Regions from separate parts of the Yinghuangia aomiensis genome, predicted to be linked through region 2. Evidence: predicted binding sites of a transcription regulator. Region 2 holds the regulator's gene; the other holds the start of a gene.
The links. Region 2 encodes HspR, which represses chaperone genes until heat shock. Its sites were predicted from a motif close to TTGAGNNNNNNNNNCTCAA; they were not measured.
Positions count from the first base shown of each region.

Region 1: the regulator HspR is predicted to act here: its motif matches at 3,591-3,609, upstream of lon (endopeptidase La).

Region 1 covers NZ_BAABHS010000005.1:81,655-99,081, forward strand. Annotated here, with positions in the region: gene ABEA93_RS08345 (ADP-ribosylglycohydrolase family protein) at 62-976, shown strand; gene lon (endopeptidase La) at 1,149-3,551, opposite strand; gene ABEA93_RS08355 (DUF4279 domain-containing protein) at 3,742-4,200, shown strand; gene ABEA93_RS08360 (hypothetical protein) at 4,201-4,530, shown strand; gene ABEA93_RS08365 (MerR family transcriptional regulator) at 4,585-5,406, shown strand; gene ABEA93_RS08370 (HdeD family acid-resistance protein) at 5,441-6,373, opposite strand; gene ABEA93_RS08375 (AMP-binding protein) at 6,584-8,428, opposite strand; gene ABEA93_RS08380 (acyl-CoA dehydrogenase family protein) at 8,698-9,906, shown strand; gene ABEA93_RS08385 (acyl-CoA dehydrogenase family protein) at 9,903-11,051, shown strand; gene ABEA93_RS08390 (hypothetical protein) at 11,165-11,431, shown strand; gene ABEA93_RS08395 (hypothetical protein) at 11,437-11,589, opposite strand; gene ABEA93_RS08400 (ATP-binding cassette domain-containing protein) at 11,705-13,111, opposite strand; gene ABEA93_RS08405 (ABC transporter ATP-binding protein) at 13,108-13,851, opposite strand; gene ABEA93_RS08410 (branched-chain amino acid ABC transporter permease) at 13,841-16,039, opposite strand; gene ABEA93_RS08415 (ABC transporter substrate-binding protein) at 16,082-17,427, opposite strand, start outside.
Region 2 covers NZ_BAABHS010000003.1:243,336-256,252, reverse strand. Annotated here, with positions in the region: gene clpB (ATP-dependent chaperone ClpB) at 1-2,479, opposite strand, end outside; gene ABEA93_RS05550 (pyridoxamine 5'-phosphate oxidase family protein) at 2,657-3,094, shown strand; gene ABEA93_RS05545 (hypothetical protein) at 3,197-3,529, shown strand; gene ABEA93_RS05540 (heat shock protein transcriptional repressor HspR) at 3,588-4,079, opposite strand; gene dnaJ (molecular chaperone DnaJ) at 4,081-5,259, opposite strand; gene grpE (nucleotide exchange factor GrpE) at 5,297-5,920, opposite strand; gene dnaK (molecular chaperone DnaK) at 5,917-7,770, opposite strand; gene ABEA93_RS05520 ((Fe-S)-binding protein) at 8,214-10,475, shown strand; gene ABEA93_RS05515 (Yip1 family protein) at 10,671-11,726, shown strand; gene ABEA93_RS05510 (bifunctional DNA primase/polymerase) at 11,924-12,568, shown strand; gene ABEA93_RS05505 (phosphoribosyltransferase) at 12,811-12,917, opposite strand, start outside.

The sequences.
Region 1 (17,427 bases), on a different contig from region 2:
GCATCACTCCTGCGAGGGACACCGCGACAGATTCGTTCGGGGGATTTGGGGGTCTTGCCGCATGTTGGTCGAACTGGCGATCGGGGACGCGTACGGCGCGGGGTTCGAGTACGCCGCACCGGAGTTGGTCCGCCGCGGGAACACGCTGTCGGGCTATGTCCGGCATCCGCGGCACCACGACCTCGCTCCGGGGCACTACACCGACGACACGCAGATGAGCCTTGCGGTCGTCGAATGGCTGCTCGACGACGACCCGTTGCACCGAACACCCGAGGCCGCGACGGCGGCCCTGGCCGACCGGTTCGTGGCGGCGTACCGGCGCGACCCGCGGGCGGGTTACGCGGGGGGCTTCCGTTCGGTGCTCGACCGGGTGAAGACGGGCGCACAACTGCGCGCGGCGCTGCGCCCGGCGAGCGACAAGAGCGGCGCGGCGATGCGCGCGGGCGTGCTGGGTCTGCTGCCGGACGCGGCCGACGTCCGCCGTTTGGCAGAGCTGCAGGCGCGGATCACCCACGACACGCCGGGCGGGGTGGCCGCGGCGGTGGGGGCGGCGTTCGCGGTGCACTACTGCCGGCACGGCCTCGGCCCGGCCGCCGACCTGCCGCGGTGGCTGGCCGCGCAGGTGCCGGCGCCCGCCGAGTACGGGGCGTGGGATCGCGCGTACCGCGGCAAGGTCGGCTCGCCGGGGATGTCGAGCGCCCGAGCGGCGGTGACGGCCCTCGCCGCGAACCGCGGCACGGCGGCGCTGCTGCGCGCATGCGTGGCGTTCACGGGGGACGTGGACACCGTCGCGACGATCGCCCTGGCCGCGGCTTCGGTGACGCCGGAGTACGCGGCGGATCTGCCCGGGGTGTTGGTCACCGGGTTGGAGAACGGCGCGTACGGGCGCGAGTATTTGGCGGCGTTGGACGCGCGGCTGGCGGAGCGCTGGGGCTTGCTCGGACACCGCGGGGAGAGCGCGGACCGACAGACGTGACGTTTCCGTCGGCCGAGCGTGGTCGGGTGGCCCACCGCGGCGACCGAGTCGGCCACCCAGCCTGACCCCGTCCCGGACAAGGCACCGCCGGGGCGAGCAGGTCGGCTGCTCGCCCCGGCGGGGTCGGGTGGCCCGGCGGACGCCGCCGCCGGGCCTGCGGGAGTCCGGGCCGTCAGGCCGCGGCCGCGTGCTCCCGCGTCCGGGCCGGCTCCAGCGCCAGCGCGAGGACCTCGCGGACGTCGGAGACCGCGTGCACGGTCAGCTGCTCGCGGACCGTCTCCGGCACGTCGTCCAGGTCCGGCTCGTTCCGCTTGGGGATCAGCACGGTGGTGATCCCCGCCTGGTGCGCGGCGAGCAGCTTCTGCTTCACGCCGCCGATCGGCAGGACGCGCCCGGTGAGCGACACCTCGCCGGTCATCGCCACGTCGGACCGCACGGGGCGGCCGGTCAGCAGCGACACCAGCGCCGTCGTCATCGTGACGCCCGCGCTCGGCCCGTCCTTCGGGACCGCGCCGGCCGGCACGTGGATGTGCACGCCGCGGTCCTTCAGGTCGCCGACGGGGAGTTCCAGCTCCACCCCGCGGGACCGCAGGTAGGAGAGCGCGATCTGCGCGGACTCCTTCATGACGTCGCCCAGCTGCCCGGTCAGCGTCACCCCGCTCGCGCCGGTCTCCGGGTCGGCCAGCGACGCCTCGATGTAGAGCACGTCGCCGCCCGCGCCGGTGACCGCGAGGCCGGTGGCCACGCCGGGCAGCGCGGTGCGCTGCTCGTCCTTGGCCAACTGCGCCTCGGGGGTGTGGCGCGGCCGGCCGAGGTAGCCGACCAGTTCGGCCGCGCCGACCGTCAGCGGCAGTTCGACGTCGTCCAGGGCCTGCTTCGCGGCGATCTTGCGGAGCACCCGGGCGATCGCGCGCTCCAGCGTGCGGACGCCCGCTTCGCGGGTGTACTCGCCCGCGAGCCGGTGCAGCGCCTCGTCCGTGAACGCCACCTCGGCCGCTTCCAGTCCCGCCTTGTCGAGCTGACGCGGGATCAGGTGGTCGCGGGCGATGGTGACCTTCTCGTCCTCGGTGTAGCCGTCCAGCCGCACCAGCTCCATCCGGTCGAGCAGCGGCTCGGGGATGGCCTCCAGCACGTTGGCGGTGGCAAGGAACACCACGTCGGACAGGTCGAGTTCGACTTCGAGGTAGTGGTCGCGGAACGTGTGGTTCTGCGCCGGGTCCAGCACCTCGAGCAGCGCCGCCGTCGGGTCGCCGCGGTAGTCGGAGCCCACCTTGTCGATCTCGTCGAGCAGGACGACGGGGTTCATGCTCCCCGCCTCCTTGATCGCCCGCACGATGCGGCCCGGCAGCGAGCCGACGTAGGTGCGCCGGTGCCCGCGGATCTCCGCCTCGTCGCGGACGCCGCCGAGCGCGACGCGGACGAACTCGCGCCCCATCGCCCGCGCGACGGACTCGCCGAGCGAGGTCTTGCCGACGCCGGGAGGCCCGACGAGCGCCAGGACCGCGCCGCTGCGCCGCCCGCCGACGACGCCGAGACCGCGCTCCTCGCGGCGCTTGCGCACCGCCAGGTACTCGACGATGCGTTCCTTCACGTCGTCGAGTCCGGCGTGGTCGGCGTCCAGGACGCCGCGGGCGCCGGCGATGTCGTACGCGTCCTCGGTCCGCTCGTTCCACGGCATTTCCAGGACGGTGTCCAGCCAGGTCCGGATCCAGCCGCTCTCCGGCGACGCCTCGGACGCGTGTTCGAGCTTGTCGACCTCCTTCAGCGCGGCCTGCAGCACCTTCTCCGGCAGGTCCGCGGCCTCGACCCGGGCCCGGTAGTCCTCTTCCTCACTGCCCGGCGTGCCGTTGAGTTCGCCCAGCTCCTTGCGGATCGCGGCGAGCTGCTGCTTGAGCAGGAACTCGCGCTGGGTCTTTTCCATGCCTTCCTGGACGTCCTTGCGGATGGTCTCCGCGACGTCCAGCTCGGCGAGGTGGTCGCGGGTCCAGCCGACGACCTTTTCCAGCCGCTCGGTGAGGTCGGTGGTCTGCAACAGGTCGATCTTCTGCTGCTGGCTCAGGTACGGGGCGTAGCCGGCGTTGTCGGACAGCTCGCTCGGGTCTTCGATCTGCTGGACGAAGTCGACGACCTGCCAGGCGCCGCGCTTGCCGAGGATGGTGGTGACCAGCGCGCGGTACTCGCGGGCCAGCTCCTGGTCCTGCTCGGTCGGCTCGGCCTCGTCGACGGGCGTGGCTTCCACCCAGAGCGCCGCGCCGGGTCCGGTCGTGCCGGTGCCGATGCGGACGCGGTCGGTGCCGCGGACCACGACGGCGGATTCGCCGCTGGGCAGGCGGCCGATCTGCTCGATGACGCCGAGGGTGCCGACGGCCGGGTAGTGCCCGTCGTCGCGTGGCACGAGCAGCACGCGCGCCTGGCCCTTGCCGGCCCGGATCCCGGGCAGCGCCCGGGCGGCGTCGACCGCGGCGCGGGTCTCGGGCTCGTTCAGCTCCAGCGGCACGGCCATACCCGGGAGCACCACGATGTCGTCGAGGGGCAGCACCGGAAGGGTCAGGATGCCGGAGGTGGTGTCGCTCATTGCGGGCTCCCAGGGTCGGAGTCGGTTCGTTCGTTGCACTTGCGCTGACTCGACTCAAGAAAAAAGAGCCCGCAAACATTCCCGCCCTTCCCGCGACCCCTGATCGCCCACAGCGAACACACCCCACAGACCCCTCACCTGGCACACACGTTCGAACCAACCTCACCCGTTGCCGGATACGGTCACCCGCATGCAGGTTGAGCAGTACGTCTACTTCGCGCTCAAAAGCCACCGCACCCCGGCCGCCGACATGACCGCCTTCCTCGGGATCGAGCCCGACGAGGTCGTGGTTCGCGGCAGCAAGCGGGCCTCGCCCGCCAGGCCGGTGGTCCACGCCTGGCAGGTCGCCTGCCGCGAGCCCGGCCGCCGTGTCGACGAACAGGCCGCCTGCGTCCTGGCCCGCCTCGTCCCCCACACCGCGCGCATCGCGGACCTCGCGCGCCGACTGGACGCGGAAGCCGAGGACGGCATGGGCTCGGCGGTGCTGGAAGTCGTGCGCTGCCTTCGCCCCGCCGGGGACACGCCCCCCGTCGCCAACCTGCTCGGCTGGTGTCTCGACCGCGGCGCGCTCGCCTTCCTCACCGCCACCGGCGCATCCCTCGACGTCGACGAGTACGACATGACCCCGGCCCCGGACGAGGAGCTGTAAGTGGCCATCGCCAAGACCGGCTCGCGCCGGATTGTCGTCGACTCCGTCGCCTACCGTTGGCGGCTGCGAGGGCGACCGAGCTACTGCCAGGCACTCGGTTGGAGTCCCTGCACCTACGCCGTCGCTCTCGACGACGACCCCGGCGCCGTGCTCGTCGTCCGCACCGCAGGGCCGCATCCGGGCAATTGGGTCGGTCGCCGCCGTTCGCCGGTGCTGCCCTCCGACGTCGCGCGGGCCGTCCGGCGGGCGTTGCAGCGCGGGTGGGAGCCGGGGGTGGCCGGTGCGCAGTTCCGGCTCGATCTGTCGCAGGGGTTCGTTGCGTCGCCGTGAGCCCTGTCGTCGGCTTGACTCTCACACCGTGTCAGGCCCTGTCCTGAAGGCGTCATGTTCGGAATCGGAGACTTCGCCCGGCGCGGCCAGGTGTCGGTGCGCATGCTGCGGCATTACGACGCGATCGGGTTGCTGCCGCCGGCGTCCGTCGACCCGGTCAGCGGCTACCGCTCCTACGCGGCGGCGCAGCTTGCGCGCCTCAACCGGCTTGTCGCCCTCAAGGACCTCGGCTTCACCCTGCAGCAGGTCGGGGCGATCCTCGACGAGCGGGTGAGCGCCGAGGAACTGCGCGGCATGCTGCGGTTGCGGCGGGCCGAGCAGGCCGCGTCGGTGGCGGCGGAGGCCGCGCGGTTGGCGCAGGTCGAGGCGAGGCTCCGGGCGATCGAAAGCGAGGGTTGCATGTCTGCTGCGGACGTCGTGGTGAAGCCTGTTCCGGCGGTGCGGGTGGCCGAGCTGCGGGCGGTGGCGGAGGGCCACGAGCCGGCGTTCATCGGGCCGGTGGTCGGTCCGCTGTTCGCGGAGCTGGGTGAGCGGCTGTCCGCCGCCGGGGTCACGCCGGTGGGGCCGGGGATCGCGTACTACGAGCCGACCGGCGACCGCGGCGCGGTCACCGTGCACGCGGCGATGCCGGTCGCGGCGGACGTCACGGCCAAACGGGCCTTCGAAGTCGTCGTGCTGCCCGCGATCGAGGCGGCGACCCTGGTGCACCAAGGGTCGATGGACGACGTCATGCCGAGCGTGCAGGCGCTCGGCGTGTGGCTGGAGGAGCACGGCTACCGGTCGACCGGCCTGCCGCGCGAGGTGTACCTGGATGTTCCGGACGACGTCGCCGGGTGGGTGACGGAGCTTCAGGAACCGGTCGTCCGCGGCACCTGACCGCGTGACGGCGCCGGCGGACGGCACCGGCGTCCTACCGCCGGTGCCGTCCGCCGGTCTCGTCGTCCGGGCCCGCGCCGAAGGACTTGCGGAGGGTGTCGGGGCCCTTGTCCGCGGTCCATTCGGCGGTCGACGGGTCGCCGCCGTCGGTTTCGCCGGGGCCGTCGCGCCAGGCCGCGCCGCCCGCGAGTTCCTCGGATTCCTCTTCGATCTCGGCATCCGGCGGCCGCTCGGCCGGCGCGCCCCCCTGAGCACTCCCCTGAGCACCCGCCGAAGCACCCGCCGGAGCACCTTCCTGAACGCCCGCCCCGGCGCCCGCCGCGGCAGCACCGGCCCCGACGCCCGTGATCGCCGTCCCGTGCGCCATCCGGGCGTCCTCGGTCCGCACCATGTCCACGATCCGCCGCCCGGTGATCCCCAGGCTCACCATGCTGAGCCCGTCGAACAGCAGGGCCAGCGAGATGAACGTGCCGATCACATAGCGGCTGTTGCTCGGCCACTCGGCCAGCACCAGCAGGCCCAGCACGATGTCGATCACGCCGACCACGACGGTCCACGTCATGCGCGCCGACATCGACGCGATGCCGCCGACCACGCGGAACAGTCCCGCGGTGAGCAGCAGCAGCGCGACGAACAGGGTGAGCGCGGACGCCGCCACGTCGGGCCGCCGCAGCAGGACGATGCCCGCGGCGATGTTCACCGCGGCCACCGCGAGCGTGAGCCAGAAGGCGCCGGGTTCCCGCCGCGATTGGATGGCCTGGATGAGGCCGACGATGCCGCCGACGAGGAGAAGCCACGCGAACAGCACCATCGTGGTGAGCGTCGCGAAGGCCGTGTAGAGCAGGCCGACGACGCCGGCGGCGAGCAGGATCAGGCCGAGGAGCACCAGCACGCCGAACCCGAAGCCGGACTGCTTGGGTGCTCCTGCCCGGCGGTGCCGCGCGCCGCTGCCGGTGGTGCTGCTCATGGCGGTCGCTCCTCGGGTCGATCTCGGCGGGTCGTGCGTGCGACTCCGTGTACCCGCTCACCCGAGGCCTACCCCGATCCGCGTCCGATCCGACCGCCATGATCGGCCATACCGCCCGCACCGGTGACGGACGTTCGCCCGGGCCGGTGACGGCCCGGGCGGAAACGTCGGACACCGTTCCCGGACGGGTGATCCGCCGGTCGGCGTTCCTTACCGCCCGCCCCCCGGCGGCAGTGCCGGCGGCATCCCGCCGCCGAACCCCGTCCGCCCCGACGGCAGTGCCACCCGCGGGATCGGGGTCGGGATCCGGTGCTGTTCCACGATCGGTCCCGACGGGTCCGCGACGCCGAGGAAGTGGCGGCGCAGGCGGTGTTTCTCGACGCGGTGGTTCGGGGTGCGCGGCATGTGGACGACGACGCGGATGTGGGCGGGCCGCATGTAGGGCGGCAGCGATTGCGCGCACCAGGCCCGCAGGGCCGCCGGGTCGACGAGTTTGCCGGGGTCGGGTTCGACGTAGAGGACGACGTCGTCGTCGGGGCGGCCGTCCATCGGTACGCCGAAGACCGCGCACACGGCGATGTCCGGGTGCTGGTTGACGAGGTCTTCGATGTGGTACGCGGAGATGTTCTCGCCGCGCATGCGGATGCGGTCCTGGACCCGGTCGACGAAGTGGATGAGTCCGTCGTCGGCCTGGATCACCGCGTCGCCGGTGTGCAGCCACAGGTTGCGGAGGGCTTCGGCGGTGCTGAGCGGGTCGCCGGCGTACTCCTGGACGACGAGGCCGGACAGGTGCGGGCGGACCGCGAGCTGGCCGACGGTGCCGGGCGGCAGGCGCCGGTCGTATTCGTCGAGGACGGCGACCTCGAGGAACGGCAGCGGCGCACCGAGGACGCCCTTGCGCGGCATCGCCTGTCCGGGCACCACGGGGATCCGGTAGTGCGAGCAGAGCCGGGCGACTTGTTCGTGGGTGAGGCCGCGGTGGAGGGCACTGGGGGTGCCGGCGCCTTCGGGGCGTTCTCGGACGACGACGGCGAGCGGCATGCCGGATTCGACTTGGCCGTAGGCGGCGACGACGAAGTCGATGCCGAAGCGGCGGGCGAAGTCGGCGTGGGTGGCGGGCAGCGGGTGGAGCCACACCTTGGAGAGCGGGTTGACGGCGTCGTCGGCGCGTTCGGGGGTGCTGGTGAGCCACGGGACGGCCGCGTCGGTGAGGACCGCGGTGCTGGCGCCGGTGGCGGCGATGCGGTGCCAGAACTCGCCGGGGTGGAAGCGGTCCCACAGGGTGACGGTGGAGCCGCTCCAGGCCGCGCGGGCGACGCCCGCGAAGGCGCCGAGGGGGCTGTGCATCGGCAGGTCGCTGTAGACGACGTCGTCGGCGGTGGTGAGGCGGCGCAGCAGGAAGGTGTACTGGGCGATCCACCGGTGGCACAGCACGGCGGCTTTGGGGCGGCCGGTGTTGCCGGGGGTGTGCACGATGGCGGCGACGTCGTCGGCCATGGCGCCGAGTTGCGGGGGGAGGGCGCGGGCGAGGAAGCGCGCGTAGGGGATTTCCGGGAAGCCGTGCGGCGGGGTGACGCCGACGGAGTCGTGGACGGTGACGCGCGGCGCGTAGGGCAGGTGCCTGCGGACGAGTTCGAGGGCGGGCAGTCCGGCGCGTTCGGTGACGACGAGTTGCGGGTTGAGGGTGGTGAGCTGGGCGACGAGGAGTTCGCCGGCGAGGTCGGGGTCGACGGGGCAGAAGACCGCGCCGGCTTTCCAGATGCCGAACATCCACAGTGCGGCGGCGTAGGGGCTGCGGCAGTGGACGGCGATGCGGTCGCCGCGGCGGATGCCGGCGGCTTCGAGGTTGCCGGCGATGGTGTCGGTGGCGCGGCGGGCTTCGGCGTAGCTGAGGTCGAGCCCGTGTTCCCCGTAGTGGATGAAGACCCGCAACGGGGTTCGGACCGACCACGCGTCGAGCGCTTCGGTGACCGGTTCGCCGTCGACGGCGAGTTCGGCGGCGAGCGTGTCGAGGAAGGCCGGTCCGCCGGTGGCGCTCGTGCTGGGAGTCGTCACTGGTGTCCTCACGGCGCGGTGCCGGGTCCGGGCCGCGCGGATTCGTTGTGCCGGTGCGTGGGGGTTTGTCCTGCGGTAGCTGGGCCGTGCCAGGGCAGGGAGCGTACCGCGTAGTACGGACGCGCGGGGTCGGGGGCCGGGTTGCATCCGGGAACCCTTCCCCTCGTTGATCCGTGTACCTAGCATCAGCCTGCGTAGTGCTGTTGACAGCGAGTCAGTACCGGGTGTGACCGGATATCGGTCACCGGACAGCACCGGTCGAAGACCGGATGAGGAGGCACGCCGCCTTGGCCGACGTCACCGCGGAGCAGATCCGCGATCGCGTGCGCGAATTGGCCGCCGCGCACGATCCCGCCACGACCGACCCGGTCGCGTTCCTGGGCCATCGTTTCGACGCGGGTCTCGCCTGGGTGCATTTCCCGGAGGGCTGCGGCGGGCTGGGCGCGTCGCGGGCGCTGCAGGAAGTGGTGGAGCGCGAACTGGCCGCGGCGGGTGCCGTGCCGGCGAACCCGTTCCGCAACCCGATCGGTCTGGGCATGGGCGCGCCGACGGTCGCGGTGCACGGGACGGACGAGCACCGGGCCCGCCTGCTGCGGCCGCTGTGGACGGGCGAGGAGGTGTGGTGCCAGTTGTTCTCCGAGCCGGGTGCCGGATCCGACCTGGCCGGTCTGGCGACGCGCGCGGTGCGGGAAGGCGACGACTGGGTGGTCAACGGGCAGAAGGTGTGGACGTCGTTCGCGCACAAGGCGCGTTGGGCGATGCTCCTCGCCCGGACGGACCCGGATCTGCCCAAACACCAGGGGCTGACGTACTTCTTCCTGGACATGACGCTGCCCGGGGTGGAGGTGCGGCCGCTGCGTCAGGCGACCGGGCAGGCCGAGTTCAACGAGGTCTTCCTGACCGACGTGCGGATTCCGGACAGCATGCGCGCGGACGAGGTCGGCAAGGGCTGGGCGGTCTCCAACACCACGCTGATGAACGAGCGCGTCGCGATCGGCGGCGCCGCGGCGCCGCGCGAGGGCGGCCCGGTCAAGCCGGTCGCCGCGCTGTGGCGGGACAGGCCCGAGGTGCGGACGCCGGGCCTGCACGACCGCGTGGTCGGCGCGTGGGTCGAGGCGGAGGTGGCGCGGCTGGCGAACGAGCGGATCCGCCAGCAGCTCGCCGCGGGGCGGCCGGGCCCGGAGGGGTCGGCGGCGAAGATCGCGTTCGCGAAGATCAACCAGGACACCACCCGGCTGTGGCTGGAACTCGCCGGTGAGGACGGCCTGGCGTACGACGACTGGACGATGCGCCGGGTCGACCTCGGCGGCTCGGACGGCGGCCGCGGACCCGGCTACTACTACCTCCGTGCCAAGGGCAATTCGATCGAAGGCGGCACGTCCGAGATCCTGCGCGGCGTCATCGCCGACCGCGTCCTGGAACTCCCGCGCGAGCCGCGCACCGACACCAAGCTGCCGTGGAAGGAGATCCCCCGGTGACGTCCCCGGCACCCGAAATCCCGTCGCTGCTCTACGCGGACATCGAAGAAGACCTGCGCGCCACGCTGCGCGGCCTGCTGGCCGACCGGTGCGCGTGGCAGGACGTCCTGGCCCGGGTCGACACCGGCGAACCGTACGACGAGGCGCTGTGGAAGGCCGTCGCGGAAGACCTCGGCCTCGCCGGGCTGCTGGTGCCCGAAGCGTTCGGCGGCGCCGGCGCGACGGCGCGTGAAGCCGCGGTGGCGCTGGAGGAGCTGGGGCGTTCGGTCGCGCCGATTCCGTTCCTGGCCAGTGCGATTCTGGCCACCACGGCACTGACGGCGTGCGGCGCGTCGGACGCCCGGGACGCCGCGCTAGGCCGTCTCGCGGCCGGAACCGCCGTGGGCACGTTGGCCGTTCCGGCGACGATGTGGCCGACGGCCGACTTCCCGCTGTCGGTCACCGGCGCGCCCGGCGACGGCGGGCTCCTGCTGACCGGCGCGGTCACCTCGGTCCTCGCCGCGGACCGGGCAGACCTGCTGGTCGTCCCGGCGGTCGTGGACGGCGCCCCGCAGTTGGCTCTCGTCGACGGCACCGCTCCGGGCCTGACCCGCACCCGCACGACCACCCTGGACGCGACGCGCCCGGTCGGCACGCTCACCCTCGACGGCGTCCCGGCCGTCGTGATCGCCGACGCCGGCACCGCCCCCGCGGCCCTGCGGGCGGCGCTCACGGCCGGTGCCGCGCTGCTCGCCTCCGAGCAACTCGGCGTCGCGGAACGCGCGTTGGAGGAAGCCATCGGCTATCTGCGCACGCGCCACCAGTTCGGCCGCCCGATCGGCTCCTACCAGGCCCTGCGGCACCGCGCCGCCGACCTGTGGTCGGACATCGCGGCGTCCCGCGCCACCGCCCGCTACGCGGCGGCGGCGCTGGCCGACGGCTCCCCCGACACCCCCGTCGCCGCGGCGCTCGCGCAGTCCTACTGCGCGGACGTGGCGGTGCACGCGGCCGAGGACTGCGTCCAGCTGCACGGCGGCATCGGGTTCACGTGGGAACACCCGGCGCATCTGTACGTCAAACGCGCCATGAGCAGCGCGCTGCTCCTCGGCACGGCCGACCGCCACCGGGCGGCGCTGGCGGAGCTGGTGAACCTGCCGCCGGCCTGACCCCGCGGGCGCACGTCGCGTGCCGGTCGGGCTCCCCACCCGACCGGCACGCCGCGCGGTGGCGGCTCCCCCCGGTTCCGCGTCATCTCCGCCGAGCCGGGTAACCGACGGGTATGGGGATCATCGCGCACCGGCGCGTACGCCATCACGGGATGGAGCCGAACGACGCCGTCACGGACCTGCCGCTGCGCAGGGTCATGTCGTGGTGGGCGTTGGCGCTGTCGATCGCGGGCGTGGCCTGGTGCGCGTTCGCGGCCGCGACGTTCCCGACCGAACGCGGGCTGTGGATCTTCGCCGCGATCGTGCTGGTCCTCACCGCGGTCGTCGCGGTGGTCGACCTGTTGGTGATCCGCTACCGCATGCGACGGCACGAATACTGACGTGTTCACGCCAGCATGCGGATGACCATCACCACCGCGTACGCCAGCACGGCGAACAACGCGATCAGCACGCCGACGAGCAGCCACGGCATCGTCCCGCGCCCGGGCGCGGACGGGGAGGAGCCTTCGGCGGTGTCGGCGGCGGGGTTCTCGGTCACGGCGGGGACCCTCCGGAGTGCGCGGCGGAAACGGCATAACGGCTCGACCCGCCCAGCCTGGCACTGGGCGGGTCGGCCGTGCATCGGTCCTCAGGAGGAGCCGCGCGGCGGGCTCTCAGGAGGAGGGCGGCGTGTTCTGCTGGATGGCCGCCTGCTGGACGGCGATGAGCCGGGCCAGCCAGAACCGCAGGAACGTGGACAGCGAGTAGCGGATGAACAGCGCCATGCCCGCGATGGAGATGGTGATGCCCAGCGACGCCGCCACGATCGCGTCGAACTGCGTCAGGTACAGGGTGGTGGTGTGGGACATGATGTACGCGCCCACGCCGGTGCCGATGCCCGCCACCATCAACACCACGCCCAGCCACATGAGTTGGGTGTCCGCGGTGGTGTTCGGCGGCTTGATGCGCAGGCCGCCGACGTCCATGGCGAGCGCCTCGGTGCGGTCCCCCTGCGGAGGCATGGGCGGCGCGGGGGGCTGTACGGGGAGGGGGGTGCCCGCCGGAACGGTCGGCGGAACACCGGCGGTGTTCGTGCTCATGGGTTCACCTCGTGTGTCGCCGTCGGTGTCGGGCGTTCCGCCGTCCGCGGGCGCGGCGGCGGGCTCGTCGGTCGGGGCCGGGTCCGCGACGGAGTCGGACTCCGTGGCGAACGCGGGGACGGGCGGGGGCGGTATGGACTTCACGAGCGGGTCCTCGGCGGGGGAATCGGCCGGCGGTACCGCCGGGAGGATGGCGGTGAACGCGGTCGCGTCGCTTTCCTCGGGCTCGTCGGGTTCTCCCCCGCCGCCCAGGTAGGCGCTGTGCAGTCCGGCGGCGATCTCGTGCGGCGTGCCCACCGCGGTGATACGGCCGCCGGTCATGACCGCCGCGAGGTCGGCGACGCCGAGCGCGGTCTGCGCGAACTGCTCGACGAGCAGCACGGTCACGCCGCTGTCGGCGATCTGCGCGACGATCTCGAAGAGCTGCTCGACGACGAGCGGGGCGAGCCCCATGGACAGTTCGTCGACGAGCAGCACCGCCGGGTCGGTGGCGATCGCCCGGGCCATGGCGAGCATTTGCTGCTCGCCGCCGGACATCGTGCCGGCGGCCTGGCGGCGGCGCTCCTTGAGGCGCGGGAAGATCGGGAAGACCCGCTCTTCGATCCGCGCCTTGGACACGCCGCGGTAGGACGCCATCCACAGGTTCTCGGCGACCGTGAGGTTCGGGAACACCCCGCGGCCTTCGGGAACGCTGCACAGGCCGAGCCGGGCCAGGTCGACGGGTGACGCGCCGGTGACCCGGCGGCCGGCCAGCCAGATGTCGCCGCCGGTCGGCGGGTGCATGCCGGACGCGACCTTGAGCATCGTGGTCTTGCCGGCGCCGTTCGGTCCGAGGACCGCGACGACCTTCCCGGCCGGGACCGCGAGGTCGACGCCGTGCAGCACCTCGACCTGCTCGTATGCGGCCTTGATGCCGCGCAGTTCGAGGACGGGCGGCGGCTCGGGCGCGAGCGGGACCGGGAGTTCGAGTGTCAGCGTCATGCGGACTCCACCAGTTCCTCGTCGGCTTCGCCGAGGTACGCGGCACGTACCGCCGGGTCGGCCTGGATTTCCTGGCAGGTGCCCTGCGCGAGCTTCTTCCCGAAGTCCAGGACGTGCAGTTCGTCGCAGACCGACATGACCAGGTCCATGTCGTGCTCGACGAGCAGGACCGCGACGCCTTCCGTGGCGACTTCGCGCAGCACCCGGGAGAACTCGACGGTTTCCGCCTCGTCCTGCCCGGAGGCCGGCTCGTCGAGCAGGAGGATGCGCGGCCGGCACGCGAGCGCGCGGGCGAGTTCGACCATGCGGCCCTGCCCGGTGGGCAGTTGGTCGGCCCGCACCTCGGCGATGTGGCCGAGGTTGAGGCGTTCGACGAGCTGGCCGGTCGCCGCCCCCGCGCGTTCCGCGGACGGGTGGCGGCGCCGGTACTGCGCCGCGGCCACGTGGATGTTCTCCCGCACGGTCAGCGACCCGAACAGTTCGAGGCGCTGGAACGTGCGGGCCATGCCGCGGCGGGCCCGCCGGTAGGGCGGGAGCTTGCTGATGTCGCGGCCGTCCAGCATCACCTTGCCGCGGTGCGGGGCCTGGAGGCCGGTGATGACGTTGAACATCGTGGTCTTGCCCGCGCCGTTGGGCCCGATGAGCCCGGTGATCTGCCCGTTGAGCGCGCGCAGCGACACGTTGTCGAGCGCGGTGTGCCCGCCGAACTTCACGGTCACGTCGGTGACCTCAAGCCCCATGGCGGCCTCCTGCGAGTGCGGTGACGGGCGGGAGGCCCAGCGTGCGGTCCAGGGCCTCGATGTCGGCCGGGGTGAACGGCTGGGACACGCCCAGCTTTTCCGGCACCGCGGTCATGCCTTCCGGCAGGTCGTTCGCTCCCGTGAGGGTCTTCCCGGCCTTGCGGCTGTCGATGCCGCGCGAGACCGACGAGATGAGCGCGACGGCGATGAACATGCCGATGACCATCGACCAGTTGCCTATGATGTCCGCTTCCCGCAGGAGGAACACCACGACCACGCCGGCGATACCGGTCCCCATGACCGCCGGGTGCTTGAGTGCCGGGTCCCACTTGGGCCGGATCTGCGCGGCGATGAACCCGTTCGGGTTGCGGCCGAGCGCGATGCCGTTGAGTCCGATGAGGATCGTGGTCAGCTGCGCGTAGTCCGGGAACAGGTTGGTCATCAGCGGGGTGCCCAGGAGAATTCCGCCGAAGAGCGCGGCGCCCGGCGAGGTCAGGCCGGCGATGACCATCGACATGAGGATGGACAGGCCGGTGAAGAACTCGAAGTTGGTCGAGCTGACCGAGCGGACCGCGCCGCCGTAGATGCCGCCGCCGATCCCGGCGATGGCCGCCGAGGTGGCGAACACCGACAGGGTCGTCAGCTTGTGGTTCATGCCCAGCGTGGCGCATGCCGCGGGGCTGTCCTTGAGCGCGAGCAGGCGCTTGCCGAACTCGCCGCGGCGGATGGCCACGACCACGAGGCTGACCAGGGCGAAGCACACCGCGCCGAACACGAAGTACGCGCGGTCGCTGTTGATGTCGACCCACGGGAGGTCGAACCGCTTGATCGGCAGCGTGCCGCTCTTGAACACCTGGTAGGTGTGGCCGCCCCAGTTCCACTTCGGCAGTTGGAAGATCCACCGGTCGAGCGCGACCGCGAAGGCCGCGGTCCCCAGCGCCAGGTAGATACCCGACAGCCGCAGCGCCGGCAGCGCGATGATCGCCCCGATGACCGCGCAGATCATGGCCGCCCAGAGCAAGGCGATCGGCTCGCCGCCGTCACCGAGGTGCGCCACGGTGATGGCGCCGATGCCCGCGAAGCTGAGCTGGCACAGGGACAGTTGGCCGGAGTAGCCGATGAGCGGGATCATCGACAGGGCGATGATGCCGAGCCCCCACATCTTGGTGCTGCTGAAGAGGTCGGTCGGGCTCAGCGTCCGCGACGCGACGAACGCGCCGAACACCACGGCGGCCGCGAACATGAGCCCGCCGGGCCAGGTCGGCTTGCGGGAGAACTCGCGGGTGCGCGAGGAGCTGTGCCCGCGCAGCTGGGTCTGCGGCATGAGCAGCAGCGCCACGAACAGGACGGCGACCGGCACCGTCGGGGTGAAGCCCGACAGGTAGGGATAGCCCTCCTTCCACTTCGGGATGTAGTTGGTGGCGTAGGCGCCCGCGACGCCGATGAGCATGGCTCCGAGGAACGTCATCGGCAGGCTCTTCAGCCGGCCGATCACGGCGGCCGCGTACGCGTTGACGATCAGCAGCGTCAGCGGCAGCGGGCTCAGCGACAGCTTCGGTGCGACGAGGATGCCGGCCAGGGCCGCCAGGCTCGTGCCGATGGCCCACGCCAGCATGCCGGCGATCTCCGGTCGTGCGCCGTTGAGTTGGGCGAGCGACCGGTCGTCGACGGTGGCGCGCATGGCGACGCCGATGCGGGTGCGCGTGAGCAGGACCCACAGGCCGACCGCGACGGCGAGCGCCACGGCGAGCGTGGTGATGTCGCTGTACGGGACGTTGACGCCGCCGACCTCGAGCACCTTGCCGCGGAAGAACGGCTGCGCGGTGCGGTTGACATTGGGGTCCCAGATCCACAGGACCGACGCCACCAGAGACAGCAGGATCGCCACGGTCACCATCAGTTTGGTGGCCGCCGATGTCCCTTCCAGGCGCCGCATGATCACCAGGTGCAGCAGCACGCCGAACAGCGGCGCGAAGACCAGCAGGCAGGCCACGAGGGCGAGCCAGATCGGCCAGTGCCAGCCGTAGTGCATCTGCCAGTACAGGAACGCCGCGAACATGCCGGTGGCGCCGTGGGCGAAGTTGAAGATGCCCGTGGTGGTGTACGTGAGGGTCAGGCCCCCGGCGGTGATCGCGTAGATCCCGCCGGTGGCCAGCCCGATGATCGTGAAGGTGATGAACTCTTGCACGCGCCCTCCCAGGCCGGGTCCGGCGTGGCCGGACCGCTCGGATCAGGTGTAGGCCTGGTCGAGCTTGACGACGTTGTCCGGGGAGCAGTTGAAGATGGTGTCGGTGTTGGGCTTGGTGACGTCCATGTCCACCGGGAAGCCCTTGTCCTTGTCCAGCTTCGTCATCGTGAAACAGCCGTTGGCGTGCATCTGGTCGAGCGGTCCCACGTCGTTCGGCGCGAACAGCCCGCCGCCGGTCCAGCCCGGGCGCTTCGCCTTGTCCAGGACGCATTCGACGGTGACGTCGGCGCCGCAGTCCTTGACCGAGGCGGCCCACAGCAGCCACGCGTTGAGGCCGGCGTAGTTGAAGTAGACCATGCGGCCGTTCTTGTTCTTCAGGTGGAACAGGTCGACGGCCTGCTGGGCGACGGGCTTCTGCGCGGCGTTCTCCTGCGGCCAGTACGTCGTGTAGACGTAGAAGTCCGGGACGTTGGCGTCCTTGGCGCTCTGCAGGTTGAAGTTGTTGTAGGCCGACTGGTCGGACAGGATCGCCTTGGGCGCCCACCCGGCGTTGTTCATCTCCTGCAGGAACGGCGTCGCGTTGACCGCGAACGTGCCGGCGCTGACCAGGATTTGCACGTCGGCGGCCTTGAGGGCCTCGACGACGGTGCGCCATTCCTGGCCGATCGGGGAGGCGAGCTGGGTCGTCACGACCGTGCCGCCGGCCTTGCCGACCGCGTCGGCGTAGCGCGACGCGACCGCGGACAGCGCGCCGAGGTTCTGGCCGATGATGCCGACCTTGCCCTTGGCGTCCGGGTACTTGTCGAACAGCGCCTTGTAGGGGCCGACCGGTCCCTCGTCGGCGGGGATGCCGCCGGGCTGCACCTGGAGCGGGGCCTGGATGGCCGCGGTGGTGACGACGTAGCCGGGAATCGCGCCGAGGTTGCAGCCCAGGCGCGGTTCGACCGTGACGTCGTCGATCGGGTTGCCGCCGCCGACGAGCATGAAGTCGCTCTGGCAGGCTTCGGTGATCTTGGTGGCGGCCTCCATGAGCATGCCGTCGCGCTTGTTCACCTTGATCTTGCGGCCGTTGATGCCGCCCGCGTCGTTGCACCACTTGGTGAACGCGTCGGACATGTCGAAGAACTCCTGGCCGAGGCCGGGCTGCATCTGGTTGCCCGGGTCGCCCATCGTGGTCACCGAGATCTCGCTGTCGGTGACGCCGCGCACGGGTGCGCCGGAGGCCGGCTTCTGGTCGGCGGGCTTGGGGCCGCACAGGCCCTTCAGGTCGCCGAAGTCCCCCGCGGGGACGGTGGTGCTCTTGGTGGGCCCCGGCACCGCCGGGCCGCCGCTGCCTCCTCCGATCCCGCCTTCGGCATTCCGGTCGTCCCCGGAACGACCGCATGCGG
Region 2 (12,917 bases):
TGGACGTCTGCACGAGGCGGCGCAGCGGGCGGGCGCCGTAGGCCGGGTCGTAGCCGGTCAGGGCGAGCCACTCGCGGGCGGCGTCGGTCACCGTGAGGCTGATCCGGCGGTCGGCCAGGCGGGCGCCGAGCCGGGCGACGGACAGGTCGACGATGTGCGCGAGTTCGCCGGTGCCGAGCGCGTCGAACACCACGATGTCGTCGAGCCGGTTGAGGAACTCCGGCTTGAACGCCATCCGCACGACGTCCATGACGCGCGCCTTCTGGTCGGCGGGTTCCAGCGTCTGGTCGACGAGGAACTGCGAGCCGAGGTTGGAGGTGAGGATCAGCACCGTGTTGCGGAAGTCGACGGTGCGGCCTTGGCCGTCGGTGAGGCGGCCGTCGTCGAGCACCTGGAGCAGGATGTCGAAGACCTCCGGGTGCGCCTTCTCCACCTCGTCCAGCAGGACGATCGTGTAGGGGCGGCGGCGCACGGCCTCGGTGAGCTGGCCGCCTTCCTCGTAGCCGACGTAGCCGGGAGGCGCGCCGACGAGGCGGGCGACCGAGTGCTTCTCGGCGTACTCGCTCATGTCGACGCGGACCATCGCGCGTTCGTCGTCGAACAGGAAGTCGGCGAGGGACTTGGCGAGTTCGGTCTTGCCGACGCCGGTCGGCCCGAGGAACAGGAACGAACCGGTCGGCCGGTCCGGGTCGGCGATGCCGGACCGGGCCCGGCGCACCGCGTCGGACACCGCCGCCACGGCCGACTTCTGGCCGATCAGGCGCTTGCCGATCTCGTCCTCCATGCGCAGCAGCTTGCCGCGTTCGCCTTCCAGGAGCCGCCCGGCGGGGATGCCCGTCCACGACGACACCACGTCCGCGACGTCGTCCGAGCCGACTTCCTCCTTGACCATCGACGCGGACGCCGCGGACTCCGCGGTGTGCGACGCGTCGGCGAGTTCGCGCTCCAGCTCCGGGATCCGCCCGTACATCAGCTTCGACGCGGACTCGAAATCGCCGTCGCGCTGGGCGCGTTCGGCTTCGCCCCGCAGGTCGTCGAGCTGCTTCTTCAGCTCGCCGACCTTGTTGAGCCCGGCCTTCTCCTGCTGCCAGCGCGCGGTCAGGCCGCTGAGCTGCTCCTGCCGGTCGGCGAGGTCGCGGCGGATCTTCTGCAGCCGCTCCTTGCTCGCCGGGTCGGACTCCTTGGCGAGCGCCAGCTCTTCCATGTGCAGGCGGTCGACGGAGCGCTGGAGCTCGTCGATCTCGACCGGGGACGAGTCGATCTCCATGCGCAGCCGGGACGCGGCCTCGTCGACCAGGTCGATCGCCTTGTCGGGGAGGAACCGCGCGGTGATGTACCGGTCCGACAGGGTGGCCGCCGCGACGAGGGCCGCGTCGGCGATCTGGACTTGGTGGTGGGCTTCGTAACGGCTCTTGAGGCCGCGGAGGATCGCGATGGTGTCCTCGACGCTCGGCTCGCCGACCAGCACCTGCTGGAACCGGCGCTCCAGCGCGGGGTCCTTCTCGATGTGCTTGCGGTACTCGTCGAGTGTGGTCGCGCCGACCAGGCGCAGCTCGCCGCGGGCCAGCATGGGCTTGAGCATGTTGCCCGCGTCCATCGCCGAATCGCCGGTCGCGCCCGCGCCGACGACGGTGTGCAGCTCGTCGATGAAGGTGACGACTTCGCCGTCGCTGTCCTTGATCTCGGTCAGCACGGCCTTGAGCCGCTCTTCGAACTCGCCGCGGTACTTCGCGCCGGCGACCATCGCGCCCAGGTCGAGGGCGATCAGCCGCTTGCCGCGCAGCGACTCGGGCACGTCGCCGGCCACGATGCGCCGCGCGAGGCCTTCCACGACGGCGGTCTTGCCGACGCCGGGTTCGCCGATCAGCACGGGGTTGTTCTTGGTGCGCCGGGACAGCACCTGGACGACGCGGCGGATCTCGGCGTCACGGCCGATCACCGGATCGAGCTTGCCGTCGCGGGCCTCCTGGGTCAGGTCGCGGCCGTACTTCTCCAGCGCCTGGTAGGTGCTCTCCGGGTCCTGCGAGGTCACCCGGGCGCTGCCGCGGACCTTGGTGAACGCGTCGAGGAGCGCCTGCGGCCCGGCGCCGTGCGCCTTGAGCAGGTCGGCCATCGCGCCGCCGGACTCGGCGACCCCGACGAGCAGGTGCTCGGTGGAGACGTACGCGTCGCCGAGCGCGTCGGCGCGGCTCCCGGCGTCCTCCAGCGCGGCCAGCGTCTCGCGGGCGAGCTGGGGCGCGGACACGGTCGAGCCCTGGGCGCGCGGCAGCCGGTCGAGCGCCCGGTCGGCCTCGGCCTTCACCCGGGCCGCGTCGACGCCGAGCGCGGCGAGCAGCGGCACCGCGGTGCCTTCGGGTTGTTCGAGCAGGGCCGCGAGCAGATGCGCGGGCTCCACCTGGGGGTGCCCGGACACCGCCGCCTTGCGGACCGCCGTGGACAGGCTTTCCGCGGCCTTCGTGGTGAGCTTGTTGGCATCCATGTGCGCGACGCGACTCCTTTGCTGACGACGACGGGTTTGCGTTGCTGCCTGGAACAACGCCGGCCAAAGTTGAGTGTATTCCGCTCAACTTTCTGGAGGGAGAGAATCACGGCCCGATTTTCCGGCGCCGACGACCCCCGCGGCGGCCGCCCGGCACGCCCCGGTTACCGTCGCCGCATGACCACCGCCGCGACCGCCCCCGCCGGAATCGACCAGGCTTCCGAGGCGCCCGACGTCTCCGAGGCCTACGCGGCCTTCTGGCGCGAGTACCACCTGTGCACGCTGACCACACTCCGCCCGGACGGCACCCCGCACGTCGTCCCGGTCGGCGCGACCTACGACGCGGAGACCGGCATCGCCCGGGTCATCACCAGCCGCACCAGCCGCAAAGCCCGCAACGTCGCCGCCGCCAGCCCGGCCGGCGCCCGGGTCGCCGTCTGCCAGGTCGACCGCGCCCGCTGGGCGACCCTCGAGGGCATCGCCGTGGTCGTCGACGACCCGGCCGCGGTCGCCGACGCCGAACGCCGCTACACCGAGCGCTACCGCACGCCGCGCGCCAACCCCGACCGGGTGGTCATCGAGATCCGGGTGACGCGCACGCTCGGCCGCGGCTGAGCACCCGCCGCCGGGCGGCACCGGGCCTCCCGGCAACCGCCCCCGCGGCGTACAGTCGCTCCGGTCCGGCGCACGGCGGCACACTCGGACGGGAGACCGGCAATGGCGTGGTGGAAACGCGGCACGGACACCGACCCGACGGCGGTCCCCGCCAGGCGGGCCTCCGCGGAACCCGCGGCCTCGTCCCCCGAATCCCCGGAACCCCCGGAAACCCCCGGGTTCGACCTCGTCCGCCGCGGCTACGACCGCGACCAAGTCGACGCCCGCATCGCCGAGGTCCGACGCGCCCTGGCCGGAGGCCGGTTCACCGTCGACACCGCGCAACTGCGGGCCGACGGCGCGGCCAACGGCCTCGCCATCGTGCGACGCGGCTACGACCGCACCCAAGTCGACACCTGGTTCGCGGACGCCGCCGACCGGCTCGACACCCGCTGAGACCCGGAGTTCCCCGGCAGCCCCGCACGCCGCCCCCGCAGCGACGCGCGCCACCGGTTCAGTCCCCGCGGCCCCGCTTCGGGCGCCACACCACCAGCGCGGTGCCCTGCGGCTGCACCCGCACCAGGTCGCGCCGGTAGGACGCGTGCACCGCGGCCTCCCGCTGCGCCTGCACCGTGCCCGCCTCGGCGACCTGCGCCTCCAGCTCGACGACACGCATGCGCAACGCCTCGACGTGGTTCTCCAGTTCGAGGATGCGCTTGATACCCGCGAGGTTGATGCCCTCCTCCTGGGAGAGCCGCTGCACCTCGCGCAACTGCACGATGTCGCGGGCGGAGTAACGCCGCCCGCGACCGGCCGCCCGGTCCGGCGAGACCAAGCCGAGCCGGTCGTATTGGCGAAGCGTCTGCGGGTGCAGACCGGACAGCTGGGCGGCGACCGAGATCACGTAGACCGGCGTGACATCGTTCAGCTCGTACGGCCCGCCGGGCCCGAGCCCGCCGCGGCCGCCCGGAACTCCGCCCCGCGGCCCCCCTCCGTCCGCTCTCATGTCACGCTCCCTTCGCGGCTTCCATCAACTTCGCGCGCGGGTCCTCCGTCGACGTGGCGACCCGGTAGGCCTCCAACGCCTCCAGCGCCTTCGCGTCGAGGTCCTGCGGAACCAGCACCTCGACCGTGACCAGCAGGTCGCCCCGGGTGCCGTCCTTGCGGGCCGCACCGCGGCCCCGGACCCGCAGCGTCGCTCCGTTCTTGGTACCCGCCGGCAGCTTGAGCGTCACCGGCGCGCCGCCGAGCGTCGGCACCGTCACCTCGGCACCCAGCACCGCCTCGGGGAACGAAACCGGAGCCGTCACCGTCAGGTTGTCGCCCTTCCGGCCGAACACCGGATGCGGACGCACATGCACGACCACGTACAAGTCGCCCGCGGGCCCGCCTCGTTCACCCGGCGCACCCTTTCCCTTGAGCCGGATCCGCTGCCCGTCCTGCACGCCGGCCGGCACCCGCACCTGCATGGTGCGCGCGCTCTTGGCCCGCCCACTGCCGTGGCACACGATGCACGGGTCGTCGACGATCAGGCCGCGGCCCTTGCAGTCCCGGCACGGCTCGGAGAACGCGAACCCGCCCTGGTTGCGGCTGGTCTGCCCGGTGCCGCTGCACGTCGGACACGTCCGCGGCATCGTCCCGGCCGCCGCGCCGGTCCCGTTGCAGTGCCGGCACGCCTCCGAACTCGTCAGCCGGATCGGCACCGTCGCGCCGTCCACCGCATCCGAGAAATTCAGCGTGACCTCGGACTCGACGTCCTGGCCGCGCCGCGGCGGCTGCTGCCGCGCACCCGTCCGGCCGCCGCCGAACAGACCGCCGAACAAGTCGCCGATACCGCCCGCCCCCGCGCCCCCGGCGCCCTGCCCGGCGGCACCGCCGCCGAACAGGTCGCCCAGGTCGAACGGGAAGTTGCCGGCCCCGGCCCCGCCCGGCGGACGGAACCCTCCGTTGCCGAACAAGGCGCGGGCCTCGTCGTACTCCTTGCGCCGCTTCTCGTCGGCGAGCACGTCGTAGGCCTCGGAGATCTCCTTGAACCGCTCCTCCGCCTTGACGTCCCCCTTGTTCGCGTCGGGGTGGTACTCGCGGGCGAGCTTGCGGTACGCCTTCTTGATCTCCGCGGCGCCGGCGTCCTTGGGGACGCCGAGAACCTTGTAGAAGTCCTTCTCCAGGTAGTCCTTCGTACTCACGGCGCCCCGCCTCCCTTCGTGATGTCCAGCCCCGTGCTCAGCCGTTGTCCGCTTCGCCCGCCGGCGCGTCCGCCGGGTCCGCCGGCTCGGCCACCGCCACGCGCGCGGGCCGGATGACCCGCTCGCGGAACTGGTAGCCGGGCTGCAGGATCTCGACGCACGTCGGCTCGGTGACGTCCGGCGCGTAGCTGTGCAGCAGCGCCTCGTGGACCACCGGGTCGAACGGCTCGCCCTTCTTGCCGAAGCTCTGCAGGCCCATCTTCGCGACGACCGACTCGAGCGACTCGGCCACCGATTTGAACCCGCCGGACAGCTCGCCGTGGTCGCGCGCCCGGCCGATGTCGTCGAGCACCGGCAGCAGCTCGGTCAGCACCTTGACCACGGCCTGCTCGCCCACGGCCTGCCGGTCGCGGTCCACCCGCTTGCGGTAGTTCGCGTACTCCGCCTGCAGGCGCTGCAGGTCGAGCGTCCGCTCGGCCACCTGCGCACGAGCCTCCGCCAGATCGGCCGACCCGCCGCCGGCCTGCTCCGCGGCGGGACCGCCCTCGCGGGCGGCCCCGTCCTGCGCGGAAGCGCCGCGCACCTCACCGGTCTCGGGATCGATGCGCCGTTTGTCGCGGATCACCGGCTCCTCGGGGAAGCCGTGCGTCCCCTCCGTCACGCAGCACCACCCTCACGCTTGTCCTCGTCAACGATCTCGGCGTCGACGACATCATCGTCGGCGGCACCCGCAGTGTTACCCGCGGAAGCCCCCGGCGCACCCGGCTCGCCCGGCTGCGCGCCCGCGTACATCGCGGAACCCAGCTTCTGGCTCGTCGTGGCGACCTTCTCCGCGGCGTCGCGGATCTGCGCGATGTCCTCGCCCTTGAGCGCGTCCTTCAGCTCGACCAGGGTGGCCTCGACCTCGGACTTGACGTCGCCCGGCACCTTGTCGCCGCTGTCCTTGAGGAACTTCTCCGTCGTGTAGACGAGCTGCTCCGCCTGGTTGCGGGTCTCGGCGTCCTCGCGGCGCTTCTTGTCGTCCTCGGCGTGCTCCTCGGCCTCGCGCATCATGCGGGAGATATCGTCCTTCGGCAGGCCCGAGCCGCCGGTGATGGTCATCGACTGCTCCTTGCCCGTCCCGAGGTCCTTGGCGGACACGTGGACGATGCCGTTCGCGTCGATGTCGAACGTGACCTCGATCTGCGGGACGCCGCGCGGCGCCGGCGGCAGACCGGTCAGCTCGAACATGCCGAGCTTCTTGTTGTAGTTCGCGATCTCGCGCTCGCCCTGGAAGACCTGGATCTGCACGGACGGCTGGTTGTCGTCGGCCGTCGTGAAGATCTCCGAGCGCTTCGTCGGGATCGTCGTGTTCCGCTCGATCAGCTTCGTCATGATGCCGCCCTTGGTCTCGATACCGAGGGACAGCGGGGTGACGTCGAGCAGCAGGACGTCCTTGACCTCGCCCTTGAGCACACCGGCCTGGAGCGCGGCGCCGATAGCGACGACCTCGTCCGGGTTCACGCCCTTGTTGGGGTCCTTGCCGCCGGTCAGCTCGCGCACGATGTCCGCGACGGCCGGCATACGGGTCGAACCGCCGACGAGGACGACGTGGTGGATCTCCGACAGCTGGATGCCGGCGTCCTTGATGACGTTGTGGAACGGCACCTTCACCCGGTCCAGCAGGTCCTGCGTCAGCTGCTGGAACTGCGCGCGGGTCAGCTTCTCGTCCAGGTGCAGCGGGCCCTCGGCCGACGCGGTGATGTACGGCAGGTTGATGCTGGTCTCGCTCGAGCTGGACAGCTCGATCTTGGCCTTCTCCGCCGACTCGCGCAGACGCTGCAGCGCCATCTTGTCCTTGGCCAGGTCCACGCCGTGCGCGTTCTTGAACTGCGCGACGAGGTGGTCGACGATCCGCTGGTCCCAGTCGTCGCCGCCGAGGTGGTTGTCGCCGTTGGTGGCCTTCACCTCGACCACGCCGTCGCCGATCTCCAGGAGCGACACGTCGAAGGTGCCGCCGCCGAGGTCGAACACGAGGATGGTCTGCTCGTCGCCCTTGTCGAGGCCGTACGCCAGCGCGGCGGCGGTCGGCTCGTTGACGATGCGGAGCACGTTGAGGCCCGCGATCTCGCCGGCTTCCTTGGTCGCCTGGCGCTCGGCGTCGTTGAAGTACGCCGGGACGGTGATCACCGCGTCGGTGACCTTCTCGCCCAGGTACGCCTCGGCGTCGCGCTTCAGCTTCTGCAGGATGCGGGCGCTGATCTCCTGCGGCGTGTACTTCTTGTCGTCGATCTGGACGGTCCAGTCCGTACCGATGTGCCGCTTGACCGAACGGATCGTCCGGTCGACGTTGGTGACGGCCTGGCGCTTGGCGACCTCGCCGACGAGCACCTCGCCGTTCTTCGCGAAGGCCACCACGGACGGTGTGGTCCGGGACCCCTCCGCGTTGGTGATGACGGTCGATTCGCCGCCTTCGAGAACGCTGACGACAGAGTTCGTCGTACCGAGGTCGATTCCGACCGCACGTGCCATGTTGGGGTCCTCCGGGGGTATTCCGAGTCACGGGTACTAGCAGGGTTGAGCGATACGCACTCAAGGATGAACGACCGGTTCAACGGCGTCAAACCGCTTGAGTATTCCCGACTCAACTTTACTGCTCGGGTCGGCCGCAGGAGGGACAACCGGGAGAGTGGCGCGCGGTGCGGTGCGAAGGCAACTCGCGGCGCGGTGTAAGAGTGAGGGAGAACGCAGTCCCAATAGAGGGGGTCCGTCGAGAGAAGGGCACCGGGCCTGGCAGCATGTCGACAGGAAAACTGACGGATCGTCACATCAGCGGTGCACCGCAACCCGGGCGCCGTGACAGAGATCATCCGTTCAGCGGATAAGTTACTTGTCGGTAAGATCCCTGCACGGCCGTACGCTGACGGCCGATACACGCCCCGGAAGGGACGTCCCACCGGAGGAGCAGAACCGCGATGCAGCTCGCCGCCATCGTCATAGCGCTGGTCATCAGCGTGGTCGGCTTCGCCCTGCTCGGGCGCGCCGCCGTGTACATCTATCAGTACGCCAGACTCGGGCAACCGGTTCCCGGCCGCACCGGCCCCGCCGGCAAGCGCCTGGCCAACATGCTGACCGAGATCCTCGGCCACACCCGGATGCTCAAGTGGGGCATCGTCGGCGCGGCCCACTGGTTCGTCATGGTCGGGTTCGGGGCCCTGGTCCTCACCCTCGTCACCGCGTACGGCCAGCTCTTCGACGCCGAATTCGCCATCCCCTTCATCGGGCACTGGGTCGTCTGGAACGTCGTCGAGGAAGTCCTCGGCTTCATGACCGTCCTGGCCATCCTCGTCCTCATCGGCATCCGCCAGGCCAGCCACCCGCGCCTGGCCGGCCGCAAGTCGCGGTTCGCGGGCTCCACGTTCTGGCAGGCGTACTTCGTCGAAGGCGTCGTGCTCGGAGTCGGCATCTGCATCATGCTGCTGCGCGGGCTCGAAGGCGCGCTGCGCGGCATCGACTCGTGGGACGCGCACTACCTGGTCTCGTACCCGCTGATCAAGGCGTTCGACGGGCTGTCGGTCGACACGCTCGAGACGCTCGTGTACACGGTCGCGCTGGTCAAGATCGTCATCTCGATGGCGTGGGCCACCACCATCGGCGTCAACCCGTCGATGGGTGTGGCGTGGCACCGGTTCACCGCGTTCTTCAACATCTACTTCAAGCGCGAGGCGAGCGGCGCCGTCGCTCTCGGCCCGCTGCAGCCGATGACCTCCGGCGGTCAGCCGATCGACTTCGAGGACCCCAAGGACGACGACATCTTCGGCGTCGGCCAGGTCGAGCACTTCTCCTGGAAGGGCCTCCTCGACTTCGCCACCTGCACCGAGTGCGGCCGCTGCCAGTCGCAGTGCCCCGCCTGGAACACCGGCAAGCCGCTGTCCCCGAAGCTGCTCATCATGTCGCTCCGCGAACACGCGTTCGCGAAGGCGCCGTACCTCCTGGCCGGCGGCGGCAAGGACCTCGGCGGCGACGAGAAGGGCAGCGCCGACCAGCTCGCGAAGGTCCCGGCCGCGGCACTCGCCGAGGCCGAGCGCCCGCTGATCGGCAGCGCCGAAGACGGCGGCATCATCGACCCGGACGTCCTGTGGTCGTGCACGACGTGCGGTGCGTGCGTCGAGCAGTGCCCGGTCGACATCGAGCACGTCGACCACATCGTCGACATGCGGCGCTACCAGGTGCTGATCGAGTCGGCGTTCCCGTCCGAGGCCGCCACGATGCTCAAGGGCCTGGAGAACAAGGGCAACCCGTGGGGCCTCGCGCCCAAGGCGCGCCTCGACTGGGTCAAGGAACTCAAGAAGTCCACCGGCATCCAGGTCCCGATCATGGGCGAGGACATCGACCCGGCCGAGGTCGAGTACCTGTACTGGGTCGGCTGCGCGGGCGCCCTGGAAGACCGGGCCAAGAAGACGACGAAGGCCTTCGCCGAGCTGCTGCACATCGCGGACGTGAAGTTCGCGATCCTCGGCAAGGAGGAGTCCTGCACCGGCGACTCCGCGCGCCGTCTGGGCAACGAGTTCCTGTTCCAGATGCTCGGGGCGCAGAACGTCGCGACGCTGAACATGGCGTTCGGCGAGGACGACGAGGACGAGGCCACGAAGCTTCCGGCGTCGAAGAAGCGGATCGTGACGACCTGTCCGCACTGCTTCAACACGATCGCCAACGAGTACCCGCAGCTCGGCGGGCACTTCGAGGTCATCCACCACACGCAGCTGCTGCAGCACCTGGTGGACGAAGGGAAGCTCGTGCCGGTGGGCCCGGTCGAGGGGCTCATCACGTACCACGACCCGTGCTACCTCGGTCGGCACAACAAGATCTACTCGCCGCCGCGCGAGATCATCGCCAAGGTGCCCGGGCTCCGGAACGAGGAGATGCACCGGCACAAGGAGCGCGGCTTCTGCTGCGGCGCCGGCGGTGCGCGCATGTGGATGGAAGAGCGCATCGGGAAGCGCATCAACAACGAGCGTGTCGACGAGGCGCTGTCGCTCGACCCGGACATCGTGTCCACGGCGTGCCCGTTCTGTCTCGTGATGCTGTCGGACTCGGTGACGGGCAAGAAGCAGACCGGGCAGGCGAAGGAGTCCACGCAGGTCGTGGATGTGTCGCAGCTGCTGCTGCAGTCGGTGAAGGTGCCGGAGATGGCCGGCGGCCCGGCGGTGGAGGCGGCCGAGGTGCCGGCGGAGTAGACCCGCGGTTGCCTGCTTGACGGATGTGTCGGCGGCGGTGGTCCGGAAATCCGGGCCACCGCCGCTTGGCGTCGGGTGGGTGGTCGGGAGGTGGCTGCCGGTGGCGGGTCCGCCGGGCTGCCGCCGATCCGTTCGCGGCAATACGCCAGTCCTACGGCGACACCGGCCGCCGTGCGACCCGGTACCGTCAAGGGTGTGAGCGGCGACTACTACGGCGGCCGCCCGGACGGGGGCGGCTACCCCGGCGGGGGCGGCGGGTACCCGGGCGGATACCCGGGTGAGCAGTATGGGCAACAGGGGCAGGACCCGTACCGGCAGCAGCCGGGCGACGGGGCGCCTTACGGCGGGCCGCAGCACGGGGGGCAGCAGTACGGCGGGCCCCAGCACGGCGGACCGCAGCAAGGCGGACCGCCGCACGGCGGGCAGCAGGGGTACGGGGCTCAGCAGGGGGGTTATCCCGGCGGGCAAGGCGGCCAGGGCGGGCAGAGCGGGCAAGGCGGGCAGCAGGGGTCGCAAGGCGACGGCGCCTACCCCGGCGGGCCGCTGTCGCTGCCGGACGAGACCAGCCTGTACATCTACGGCCAAGTGCCGGACGGGTACACGCAGATGACCCCGCAGGCCGGCCAGCCCGGCAGCGGACAGAGCAGCACGGTGTACCGGGGCGGCCAGCCGTACCAGCCGGCGCCGCCGGTGTACGCGCCGCCCGCGCGGCGGCTCACCTGGCAGGAAGTCCTGCAGGGGCTGATCAGCAGGCCGATGGCGACGCTGGACGCCGCGCGCGACCAGGCGTTCTGGTGGTCCGCGCTGGCGATCGCGGCCATCGGCGGAATGCTCGCCATGGTCGCCAACGACAAGGCACGCGACCAGGTCCTGACGTCGACGCTCAGCACCAGCGTGCCCGCGCTGCTGATGACGGCGCTGCTCGTGCCCGCGTTCTGCGCGGTGCTCGGGTGGGTGTCGAACATGCTCGCGCAGACGTTCGGCGGGAACGGGGAAGCCGGGCCGTTCATCACGCTGGCGATGCTCGTGACGTGGCTGACCGATGCGCCGCGGCTCGTGGTCGCGCTGTTCGCGCGCGACGGAAGCCCGCTGGTGGTCGGGGTCGGGCTACTGTCGTTCGTGCTCACCACGTGGCTGCTCGCCGCGACGGCCCGGAGCGTGCACGAGCTGCCGTGGCCGCGCGCGTTCGGGGCGGTGTCGGTGCAGCTGATCGCGTTGCTGCTGGTGCTGAAGCTGCCGATCGCGGGGTAAGCCAAGGTCCGGTGGTGTGACGGCGGCCCCCGCCGCGAACCGGACCACCACCGGACCACCCGGTCCGCAAGCGGTCCCACACGGCCCTCGGATGGATCTTCCCGCCACCAAGCCCCACGCGGTTTCGTGGAGTACACGGGGACAGCACACCACCGAGGCCGGCGCCGGGAAAGGCGCCCGCGCTTAAAGGACCTCTCATGCTCCTGCGGACCCGCACCCGGACGGCTCTCCAAGCCGCCGCCCTGTTCTACGCGACCGACCGCGGCTGGCCGGTCCTCCGCGGCGCGTACGTCGACGACGACGGCTGCTCGTGCCGGTCCCCCCATTGCCCCGCGCCGGGCGCGCACCCCGCCGATCCGGCGGGGCCCGGCGCGGCCAGCCGGTCCGCGGACGTGGTCCGCGCCTGGTGGAGCCGCCGCCCGTACACGGTGCTCCTCGCCACCGGCCACGAGTTCGACGTCCTGGACACCCCGGCGCCGGTCGGGTACGCGGCGATCCGCGACCTCGACGAACTCGGCTTCCCCCCGGGCCCGGTGGTGCACCTGCCCTCCGACCGGCTGCTGTTCCTGGTCCGCCCCGGCGCACGCGACGTGTACTGGTACACGGTGGACCACAACGACGCCGCCCGCCTCGACATCCGGCACCACGGCTCCGGCCACGTCGTCCCGGCCCCCTCGGGCCCCGGGGCGGCCGGCCCGGAACCGCGGTGGGCCATCGCGCCGGACCCCGCCGACCGGCGGCTCCCCGAAGCGGTCGACCTGCTGGGAACGCTGGTCCGGGCCTGCCTGCACGGCAGAGCGCCGGCGTTCCCGCTGTGCCCGCGGGAGGAGGTGAGTGGTTGACGGAACCCTCCCCACCCGCCCGGGAGTCCGCCCCCGCGGCCGCCCGCCCGGCCTCGCCGCCGGGGCTCCCCGGAGCGGAATGAGCGTTGACCGGCCCTGCCTCCCGAGGCCGCCGACGCGGAACGCCGAAGCCCCGCCTGCCCGGTATTGGGCGGGCGGGGTTTGAGGTGTCGGGGGGTGTGGGTGTTGCGTTGGGGAGGCGTTGCGCGGGCCCTCGTAGGCCTGGCCTTACGCCTCGGGTCTCATGCGTCGAGGATCTGGCCCTCGCGGCTCACCACCGGGGGCAGTACCGACCAAGGAAAGTTGATCCAGTCCTCGGTGTACTTCCACACGTACTCGCACTTCACCG